Regions from separate parts of the Streptomyces sp. NPDC091282 genome, predicted to be linked through region 3. Evidence: riboswitches for the same ligand, from Rfam matches in the RefSeq annotation. Region 3 holds a riboswitch; each other region holds the start of a gene.
The links. Region 3 has a riboswitch for thiamine pyrophosphate ahead of thiC (phosphomethylpyrimidine synthase ThiC). Riboswitches for the same ligand answer to the same signal wherever they lie in the genome.

Region 1 (3,270 bases), on a different contig from region 3:
GAAACCGGTGATCGGCGGGACAGCCCCACCTGAGGAGTACGGCCGGTTGTCCGACGTCGAGGTTCTCGGTGATCGCCCGGCGCACAATCGCAGTATGACCGACCTCGTCGAAGCGGCCTGGCGCAAGATCCTTGCAACCGCAGCGCAGCACACCGGGCCAGGGGATTCCCCGCTCCTGGGGCCGTTCACAGAGATGGTCCGAGTCGCCCACGCCGAGCCGCAGCTCCGCTGACGACAGTCGTAGCCGGCCACAGCCGCAGGTCACCCAAGTGGATCTGCGACACTGGTACCACCATGCCCAAGCCCGGAGAACTCACCTTTGTCGCGCCGCGCGGAGCCAAGAAGCCGCCGCGGCATCTCGCCGATCTCACGCCCGCCGAGCGCAAGGACGCGGTGGCGGAGATCGGGGAGAAGCCGTTTCGAGCCAAGCAGCTCGCGCAGCACTACTTCGCGCGGTACGCGCACGACCCCGAGCAGTGGACGGACATCCCGGCCGGCTCCCGGGACCGGCTGCGGGAGGCGCTGCTCCCCGAGCTGATGACCGTCGTCCGGCATCTGTCGACCGACGAGGGGACCACGCGCAAGACGCTGTGGCGGCTGTTCGACGGCACGCTCGTGGAGTCCGTGCTGATGCGCTACCCGGACCGGGTGACGATGTGCATCAGCTCGCAGGCCGGGTGCGGGATGAACTGCCCGTTCTGCGCGACCGGGCAGGCGGGTCTGGACCGGAACCTGTCCACCGCGGAGATCGTCCACCAGATCGTGGACGGGATGCGGGCGCTGCGGGACGGGGACGTGCCTGGTGGTCCGGCGCGGCTCTCCAACATCGTGTTCATGGGCATGGGCGAGCCCCTGGCCAACTACAAGCGGGTCGTCACCGCCATCCGGGCGCTGACCGACCCGGCTCCGGACGGTCTGGGCCTCTCGCAGCGCGGGATCACCGTGTCCACGGTCGGGCTCGTGCCGGCGATCCACCGGTTCGCCGACGAGGGCCTCAAGTGCCGGCTGGCGATCTCCCTGCACGCGCCCGACGACGAGCTGCGCGACACCCTCGTCCCCGTGAACACCCGGTGGAAGGTGCGCGAGGTCCTGGACGCCGGGTTCGAGTACGTCGAGAAGAGCGGGCGGCGGCTGTCGATCGAGTACGCCCTCATCCGTGACATCAACGACCAGGCGTGGCGCGGGGACCGGCTGGGCCGCCTGCTCAGGGGCAAGCCCGTGCACGTCAACCTCATCCCGCTGAACCCGACGCCGGGTTCGAAGTGGACGGCCTCGCGGCCCGAGGACGAGAAGGCCTTCGTCGAGGCGATCGCCGCGCACGGTGTGCCCGTCACCGTCCGGGACACCCGTGGCCAGGAGATCGACGGAGCGTGCGGTCAGCTGGCGGCGACCGAGCGGTAGGATCTGGGCACATCTTCATATTCCGACAGGGGAGCGCCACAGCGCTGAGAGTGCGGCAATCGGGCCGCAGACCCTCTGAACCTCGCCCAGGTCATTCTGGGTAGGAAGTTCGGTCATCACTCAAGCTGTTGTGCCCTGCCCGGGTGGTTCCACCGGGTGGGGCCGCGTCTCTTCCTGGTCCACCCCAGGAGGAAAACACCAGTGCACACCAAGACCTTCGTGTCCGCGGCCGTCGGGCTCGGTCTGCTCACGCTGTCCGCGTGCGGGTCGTCCGCGGGCGACCCGGCCGACTCCAAGACCGTCACCTTGGTCAGCCACGACTCGTGGGCCGTCTCCAAGAACGTGCTCAAGGACTTCGAGAAGCAGTCCGGCTACAAGGTGCGCGTCCTCAAGGACGGCGACGCCGGCCAGGCCGTCAACAAGGCGATCCTCACCAAGGACCACCCGCAGGGCGACGTCTTCTTCGGCGTCGACAACACCCTGCTGTCCAGGGCCCTCGACAACGGCCTCTTCCAGCCGTACGCCGCCAAGGGCCTCGACCGGGTCGGCACCGCCTACCAGCTCGACGCCGCCAAGCACCGGGTGACGCCCGTCGACTACGGCGACATCTGCGTCAACTACGACAAGGCCTACTTCAGCGAGCACAAGCTGGCCCCGCCCACCTCCTTCGCCGACCTGGTCAAGCCGCAGTACAAGAACCTCCTCGTCACCGAGAACGCGGCCACCTCCTCGCCGGGACTCGGCTTCCTGCTCGGCAGCGCCGCCCGGTACGGCGACGACGGCTGGCAGACCTACTGGAAGCAGCTCAAGGCCAACGGCGTGAAGGTCGTCGACGGCTGGGAGCAGGCCTACAACGAGGAGTTCTCCGGTTCGGCCGGCGGCCGCAAGGCCAAGGGCGACCGGCCGCTCGTCGTGTCCTACGCCTCCTCGCCGCCCGCCGAGGTCATCTACGCCGACCCGAAGCCGAGCACCGCGCCCACCGGCGTCGCGGCCGGCACCTGCTTCCGCCAGATCGAGTTCGCCGGGCTGCTGAGCAACGCCTCGAACACCAAGGGCGGCAAGGCGTTCCTCGACTTCCTGGTCTCCAAGGAGTTCCAGGAGGACATGCCGCTGAACATGTTCGTGTACCCGGTGGCCGAGGGCGCGGGCGTGCCCGCCGAGTTCACGAAGTACGGTCCGGCCGCGAAGGCCCCCGAGACCATGGCGCCCAACAGGATCGCCGCCGACCGTGACCAGTGGGTCAAGTCGTGGACCTCGCTCGTACTCAAGTGACCGGCACGCGCGGCGGCGCGGCGCGGCTCGGCCTGATGGCCGTGCCCGTCGCGTTCTTCGCCGTCTTCTTCGCCTGGCCGGTCGCGGCGATCGTCACCCGCGGCCTGAAGGCCGACGGCGGCTGGCGGTTCGGGCGGATCGCCGACGTCGTCGGCCAGCCCGACATCCGGCACGTCCTGTGGTTCACCACCTGGCAGGCGCTCGCCTCCACCGGCCTCACCCTGCTGGCCGCGCTGCCCGCCGCCTACGTCTTCGCCCGCCTGGACTTCCCGGGCAAGCAGGTGCTGCGGGCCGTGGTGACGGTGCCCTTCGTCCTGCCGACGGTGGTGGTCGGCACGGCGTTCCTGGCCCTGGTCGGCCGCGGCGGACTCCTGGACGAGCTGTGGGGCGTACGGCTGGACACCACCGTGTGGGCCATCCTGATCGCGCACGTCTTCTTCAACTACGCGGTCGTCGTACGGACCGTGGGCGGGCTGTGGGCGCAACTGGACCCGCGTCAGGAGGAGGCCGCGCGGATGCTCGGCGTCTCGCCGTTCGGCGCCTGGCGCAAGGTGACCCTGCCCGCGCTGGCGCCCGCCGTGGCCGCCGCCGCGCTGA
Region 2 (3,270 bases), on a different contig from region 3:
TCCCCCGTGGTGTCGGTACTGCCTGCCTCAGACGGCGAGCGCCTGGGCGCGGCGCTTCACCTCCGTGCCACGATTCTCGCTGAGTGCCTGCGCGGGGGTGCCGGGCAGGGTCTCGTCGGGCGTGAAAAGCCACTCCAGCATCTCTTCGTCCGTGAAGCCGTCGTCCCGCAGCAGCGTCAGGGTCCCGGACAGGCCCTTGACCACCTTGTCCCCGTCGATGAAGGCGGCGGGGACGTGCAGCGCCCGGTTCTCACCACGGCGGACGGCGATGAGCTGGCCCTCCTTGACCAGCTGCCGCACGCGCACCACATCGATGCCGAGCATCTCTGCGATGTCGGGGACGGTGAGCCAGGCGGGGACGAGAGCATCGGTCTTTGCGTCAATCTCGGTCACGGGGTCAAGGGTAGGCGTTTCGGCGGGCGGGGTGCGATCGGTGGTCGCCCGGACGCGGCGGCGCCGTGCATCGGCGCGCCGCTCCTCCCCCGCCGCCCCTAGACCGGTTCCGCGGTCGCGTTCTTCAGAGGGCGGGCCGGGTCGGCCAGCGCCTCGGCGTCCATCCGGCGTCCCGCCTCGATCAGGCGGCGGCCCTGCGCCAGGTCGCGCGGACGGCCCACCGCCAGCAGGGCGACCAGGCGGTCCTCGCGCAGCCAGCAGACGCTCCAGGACGGGCCCGCCGGATCGCCGCGCCACACCAGCCGGTCGGCCGCCGCGTGGTGCCCGGCGTACTGCACGAAGCGGCCGAACTGCTCCGACCAGAAGTACGGCACCGGGTCGTAGACCGCGTCGGACTCGCCGAGGATGTTGGCGGCCACCGTGCGCGGGCCCTGCAGGGCGTTGTCCCAGTGGTGGACCAGCAGGCGCTCGCCGTAGCGGCCGGACGGGAAGGAGGCGCAGTCGCCGACCGCGTAGACGTCCGGGACGCCGGTGCGCAGCCGGTCGTCGGCGAGCACGTCGCCGTGCCGGCCCAGGCCGATGCCGGAGCCGGCCAGCCAGGCGGTCGCGGGACGGGCGCCGATGCCGACCACGACGGCGCCCGCGGGCACCCGCGAGCCGTCGTCGAGCACCACGGCGCCGGGTTCGACGCGTGCCACGCGCGTGTGCGTGCGCAGGTCGGCCCCGCTGTCGGCGTACCAGGCGGCCATCGGCGCGGCCACCTCGGCCGGGAGCGCTCCCGCGAGCGGGCGGTCGGCGGCCTCCACGACGGTCACCGCGCAGCCCGCCTCGCGGGCCGCGGTGGCGAACTCGGCGCCGATCCAGCCCGCGCCGACCACCACGATGTCGTGCTGCCGGGCGAGCACGGGCCGCAGCCGCTCGGCGTCGTCCAGGGTGCGCAGCAGGTGGACGCCGGGCACGCCCTCGGTGCCGGGCAGCGTGACCGGTTCGGCGCCGGTGGCGAGCACCAGGACGTCGTACGGCACCGGGCCTGCCTCGGTGTCCAGCTCGCGGTCGGCGAGGCGCACGCCGAGCGCGTCGCGGCCCAGCGCCAGCTCGATGCCGAGCGTCTCGAAGTCCACCTCGAAGGCGGAGCCCTCCGCCTTGCCGAGCAGCACCGCCTTGGAGAGCGGCGGCCGGTCGTAGGGCTGGTGCGGCTCGGCGCCGATCAGGGTCACCGTGCCGGTGAAGCCCTGTTCGCGCAGGGCCACGGCGGTCTGCACGCCGGCCATGCCCGCGCCGACGACGACCACGCGCCGCGTCTGTGACGTGCTCCGTCGCTGCGTCTGCTCGCTCACGTGATCACCATAGACACGAACGATAGACAACTGACAAAGAGTCAGTCAGCGGGCGTGCTGAGTGACCTGTTCCACACCGCCCGGGCAGGCCGTCTTACGGGGGCGCGGCGGCGCGGGCTAGGGTGGCCGGGAAGCACACGCGGGAGCCCGGACGCACCGGGCTGAGAGGGAGGCTGGCGGCCTCCGACCGTACGAACCTGATCCGGGTCATGCCGGCGAAGGGAGGGGCTGGACGCCCATGTCCGCACATACGTCCGACGTCCTCGTCATCGGGGGCGGCATCATCGGCCTGGTCACGGCCTGGCGGTCCGCGCAGCGCGGGCTCGCCACCGCTGTCGCCGACCCCGAACCCGGCGGCGGGGCCGCGCAGGTGGCGGCGGGGATGCTGGCCGCGGTCACCGAACTGCACCACGGCGAGCAGACCCTGCTCGGGCTCAACCTGGCCTCCGCCCGCCGCTATCCCGGCTTCGCCGCCGAACTCACCGAGCTGACCGGCCACGACCTCGGCTACCGGCGCTGCGGCACGCTCGCGGTCGCGCTGGACGCCGACGACCGCGCGCACCTGCGCGACCTGCACGCCCTCCAGCAGCGGTCGGGGCTGGACTCGGCCTGGCTGTCCGGACGGGAGTGCCGGCGCCTGGAGCCGATGCTGGCGCCGGGTGTGCGCGGCGGGCTGCGGGTGGACGGCGACCACCAGATCGACCCGCGCCGGCTGGCGGCCGCGCTGGTGACCGCGTGCGAGCGGGCCGGGGTGGTCTTCCACCGCGACTGGGCCGAGCGCCTGGAGGTGGTGCGGGAGCGGGCCACCGGCGCCGTCACCCGCGCGGGGCAACGGCTGGCCGCGGACCGGGTGGTGCTCGCCGGCGGCAGCCTGAGCGGGCGGCTGGCGGGCGTGCCCGAGGACGTGCTGCCGCCGGTGCGGCCGGTGAAGGGGCAGGTGCTGCGGCTGACGGTGCCCGCCCGGTACGCGCCGTTCCTCAGCCGGACCGTGCGGGCCGTGGTGCGCGGCGGCCACCTGTACCTGGTGCCCCGGGAGAACGGCGAGCTGGTCGTCGGCGCGACCAGCGAGGAGCTGGGCTGGGACACCACGGTCACCGCGGGCGGCGTGTACGAGCTGCTGCGCGACGCCCACGAGCTGGTGCCCGGCATCACCGAGCTGCCGCTGACCGAGACCCGGGCCGGGCTGCGCCCCGGCTCCCCCGACAACGCGCCGCTGCTCGGGCCGACCCGCCTGGACGGGCTGCTGCTGGCCACCGGGCACCACCGCAACGGGGTGCTGCTCACGCCCGTCACGGGAGACGTGATGGCGGAGCTGCTGACCGGCGGGGAGCCGCCGGAAGAGGCCCGCCCGTTCACGCCGAAGCGTTTCGGCCCCGTCCCCGGCGCACTCCTGGAGCAGACCGCATGAACATCTCCGTCAACGGGGAGCGCCGGGTGATCGACCCGGGCACCGCTCTCGACACGCTCGTCAGGTCCCTGACGGCCGCGCCGTCCGGGGTGGCCGCGGCGGTCAACGAGACCGTCGTACCGCGCGGCGAGT
Region 3 (3,270 bases):
TGCGCCGTCTTGGCGGGCTCCGCCGGGAGCGTCTCGTCGTGGAACTCGCGGGCCGTGTCCGGGTCCAGGGCGAGGTTGAACTGGTCCTCCCACCGGAACTCGAAGCGGGCGTCGGACAGCGCGTCGTCCCATTCCTGCGCGCCCGGGTGGCCCTTGGCGAGGTCGGCCGCGTGGGCGGCGATCTTGTAGGTGATCACGCCGGTCTTGACGTCGTCCCGGTTGGGCAGGCCCAGGTGCTCCTTGGGCGTGACGTAGCAGAGCATCGCCGTGCCCCACCAGGCGATCATCGCGGCACCGATGCCGGAGGTGATGTGGTCGTACGCGGGCGCGACGTCCGTGGTCAGCGGGCCGAGCGTATAGAACGGAGCTTCATCGCAGATCTCCTGCTGAAGGTCGATGTTCTCCTTGATCTTGTGCATCGGGACATGGCCCGGGCCCTCGATCATCGTCTGTACGTCGAAACGCCTGGCGATCCGGTTGAGTTCCCCGAGCGTGCGCAGCTCCGCGAACTGGGCCTCGTCGTTGGCGTCGGCGATGGAGCCGGGGCGCAGGCCGTCGCCCAGTGAGTACGTGACGTCGTAGGCGGCGAGGATCTCGCAGAGTTCCTCGAAGTTCTCGTACAGGAACGATTCCTTGTGGTGCGCGAGGCACCAGGCCGCCATGATCGAACCGCCGCGCGAGACGATGCCGGTCTTGCGGTTGGCGGTGAGCGGCACGTACGGCAGCCGTACGCCCGCGTGGACGGTCATGTAGTCCACGCCCTGCTCGGCCTGTTCGATCACCGTGTCTTTGTAGATCTCCCAGGTCAGCTCCTCGGCCCGGCCGTCGACCTTCTCCAGTGCCTGATACAGCGGCACGGTGCCGATGGGGACGGGGGAGTTGCGCAGTACCCACTCGCGGGTGGTGTGGATGTTGCGGCCGGTGGAGAGGTCCATGACCGTGTCGGCGCCCCAGCGGGTCGCCCAGGTCATCTTCTCCACCTCCTCCTCGATGGAGGAGGTCACCGCGGAGTTGCCGATGTTGGCGTTGACCTTCACCAGGAACCGCTTACCGATGATCATCGGCTCGATCTCCGGGTGGTTGACGTTGGCCGGCAGCACGGCCCGCCCCGCCGCGATCTCCTCACGGACGACCTCGGGGGAGACGTTCTCCCGGATGGCCACGTACTCCATCTCCGGGGTGACCTCGCCCCGGCGGGCGTAGGCCAGTTGCGTGACCGCCTCACCGTCCCGGCCGCGGCGCGGCTGGCGCGGACGGCCCGGGAAGACCGCGTCCAGGTTGCGCAGCCCGCCACGCGGAGCGGTGTGCTTGATCCCGTCGTCCTCGGGGCGGACGGGGCGCCCGGCGTACTCCGCGGTGTCCCCGCGGGCGATGATCCAGTTCTCCCGCAGCGGCGGCAGGCCCCTGCGGACGTCGGTCCCGACGAGCGGATCGGTGTACGGGCCGGAGGTGTCGTAGAGCGTGACCGACTGCCCGTTGGTGAGATGCACCTGACGGACCGGCACCCGGAGGTCGGGGCGCGAACCCTCGACATACCCCTTGTGCCAGCCGATGGACTTCCCGGCCTCCGTGGACGGTTCACCCGGAACGGGCGATTCGTCCTGACTGGAGGCAGGCGTGCGTACGTCCTTGTTGGTCATGAGACCTACTCCCTACGCCGGCATTACCCGGTAACAGGTTCGGCGGTCGACGCAGCGGCTTCCGTCGGGCGGCGTTTCCTGTGAAACATCACTCGTTCCACGTGAAACATCGCGAATACGGAGGTCAGCGCCCTCTCAGCCCGGTGCTCCGAGCTCCCGCGTGTGCAAAGGTGCCTCCACGCTAGCGTCAATTCGGGCGCGGTGAACAGAGGGCCCCTGTCGTTCTTGCGATGATCTGGCGGTGACCACGACACAGCAGCACCCCTATCCGCCCCCCGACCCGAGGCGTGGCAACGGCGCCGGGCAGGGCGGGGGAACCGGCCACGGGGGCCATGGTGCCGGTGACGGACCCGGCCACGGACCGGGTGGCACGCACACGCAGGGCCACGGACGGGACGGCGTGCACGACCAGGGGCACGCCCACAGTCACGACGACGGCCACTCCCACGGCCACCCGCCGGGTCAGGGCTCCGGTCAGGGCGGTTCCGGGGCAGGCGGCGGACACGGTCACTCGCACAGCCACAGCCATGGACCCGCCACGCCGGTCTCCAAGCACCTGCGCAAGGTCATCGCGGCGATCCTCATCCCCTTCACCGCCGCGGTCGTGGTCGGCCTCGCGGTGCTGTGGCCCGGTGGCGCTCCGCCGCACGAACGCACCGGCGTCGGCTTCGACCGCCAGACCCAGCAGGCCACGGTGACGAAGGTCATCTCGGTCAGCTGCAAGTCCGTCAACGCCTCCGGGGGAGGCTCGGCCGGGGACACCTCCACCGGCGAGGGCGACTCGGCGAAGCCGGAGGACGGCACCTGCAAGAAGGCAACGGTCCGGGTCGGTACCGGAAAGGACACGGGCCGCACGTTCACCGAGATCGTGCAGCCCGACCAGTCGCGGCAGTTGCACGAGGGCGAGAAGGTCGTGGTCGCCTACGAGCCCTCGGCGCCCAGGGATCTGCAGTACTCGGTCACCGACGTGAACCGGAAGTTCCCGATGGCGCTGCTGGCCGGGATCTTCGCGCTCGCCGTCGTCGTGGTGGGCCGGCTGCGCGGTGTGATGGCCCTCGTCGCGCTCGCCGTCAGCTTCATGGTGCTCACCCTGTTCATCCTCCCGGCGATCCTGCAGGGCTCGAATCCGCTGCTGGTGGCGGTGGTCGGGTCGAGCGCGATCATGCTGATCGCGCTGTACATGTGCCACGGCCTGTCGGCCCGGACCTCGGTGGCGGTCCTCGGCACACTGGTGTCGCTGTGCCTGATCGGCGTCCTCGGTTCGGAGTTCATCGACTGGGCGGCGCTCACCGGCAACACCGATGACAACACCGGCCTGATCCACGGCCTGTACCCGTCGATCGACATGAGCGGTCTGCTCCTGGCCGGCGTCATCATCGGCTCCCTCGGTGTCCTGGACGACGTGACGGTGACCCAGACCTCGGCCGTCTGGGAACTGCACGAGGCCAACCCGACGATGGGCTGGCGCGGGCTGTACCGGGCGGGCATCCGCATCGGCCGCGACCACATCGCCTCCGTGGTCAACACCCTGGTCCTGGCCTACGCGGGCGCCGCGCTGCCGCTGCTGCTGCTCTTCTCCATCGCGCAGAGCAGCGTGGCGACCGTGGCCAACAGCGAGTTGGTGGCCGAG

Region 1: linked by a shared signal. The riboswitch ahead of ACIQOE_RS37520 (thiamine ABC transporter substrate binding subunit) and the one ahead of thiC (phosphomethylpyrimidine synthase ThiC) in region 3 are both predicted to bind thiamine pyrophosphate.
Region 2: linked by a shared signal. The riboswitch ahead of thiO (glycine oxidase ThiO) and the one ahead of thiC (phosphomethylpyrimidine synthase ThiC) in region 3 are both predicted to bind thiamine pyrophosphate.

What each region holds. Positions count from the first base shown of each region.
Region 1 covers NZ_JBIVUX010000011.1:214,330-217,599, forward strand. Annotated here, with positions in the region: gene ACIQOE_RS37510 (hypothetical protein) at 1-2, shown strand, start outside; gene rlmN (23S rRNA (adenine(2503)-C(2))-methyltransferase RlmN) at 295-1,401, shown strand; TPP riboswitch at 1,419-1,526, shown strand; gene ACIQOE_RS37520 (thiamine ABC transporter substrate binding subunit) at 1,603-2,673, shown strand; gene ACIQOE_RS37525 (iron ABC transporter permease) at 2,709-3,270, shown strand, end outside.
Region 2 covers NZ_JBIVUX010000001.1:373,952-377,221, forward strand. Annotated here, with positions in the region: gene ACIQOE_RS01750 (Rv2175c family DNA-binding protein) at 28-393, opposite strand; gene ACIQOE_RS01755 (FAD-dependent oxidoreductase) at 492-1,730, opposite strand; TPP riboswitch at 1,860-1,971, shown strand; gene thiO (glycine oxidase ThiO) at 1,969-3,138, shown strand; gene thiS (sulfur carrier protein ThiS) at 3,135-3,270, shown strand, end outside.
Region 3 covers NZ_JBIVUX010000005.1:287,576-290,845, forward strand. Annotated here, with positions in the region: gene thiC (phosphomethylpyrimidine synthase ThiC) at 1-1,640, opposite strand, end outside; TPP riboswitch at 1,633-1,810, opposite strand; gene ACIQOE_RS24715 (YibE/F family protein) at 1,882-3,270, shown strand, end outside.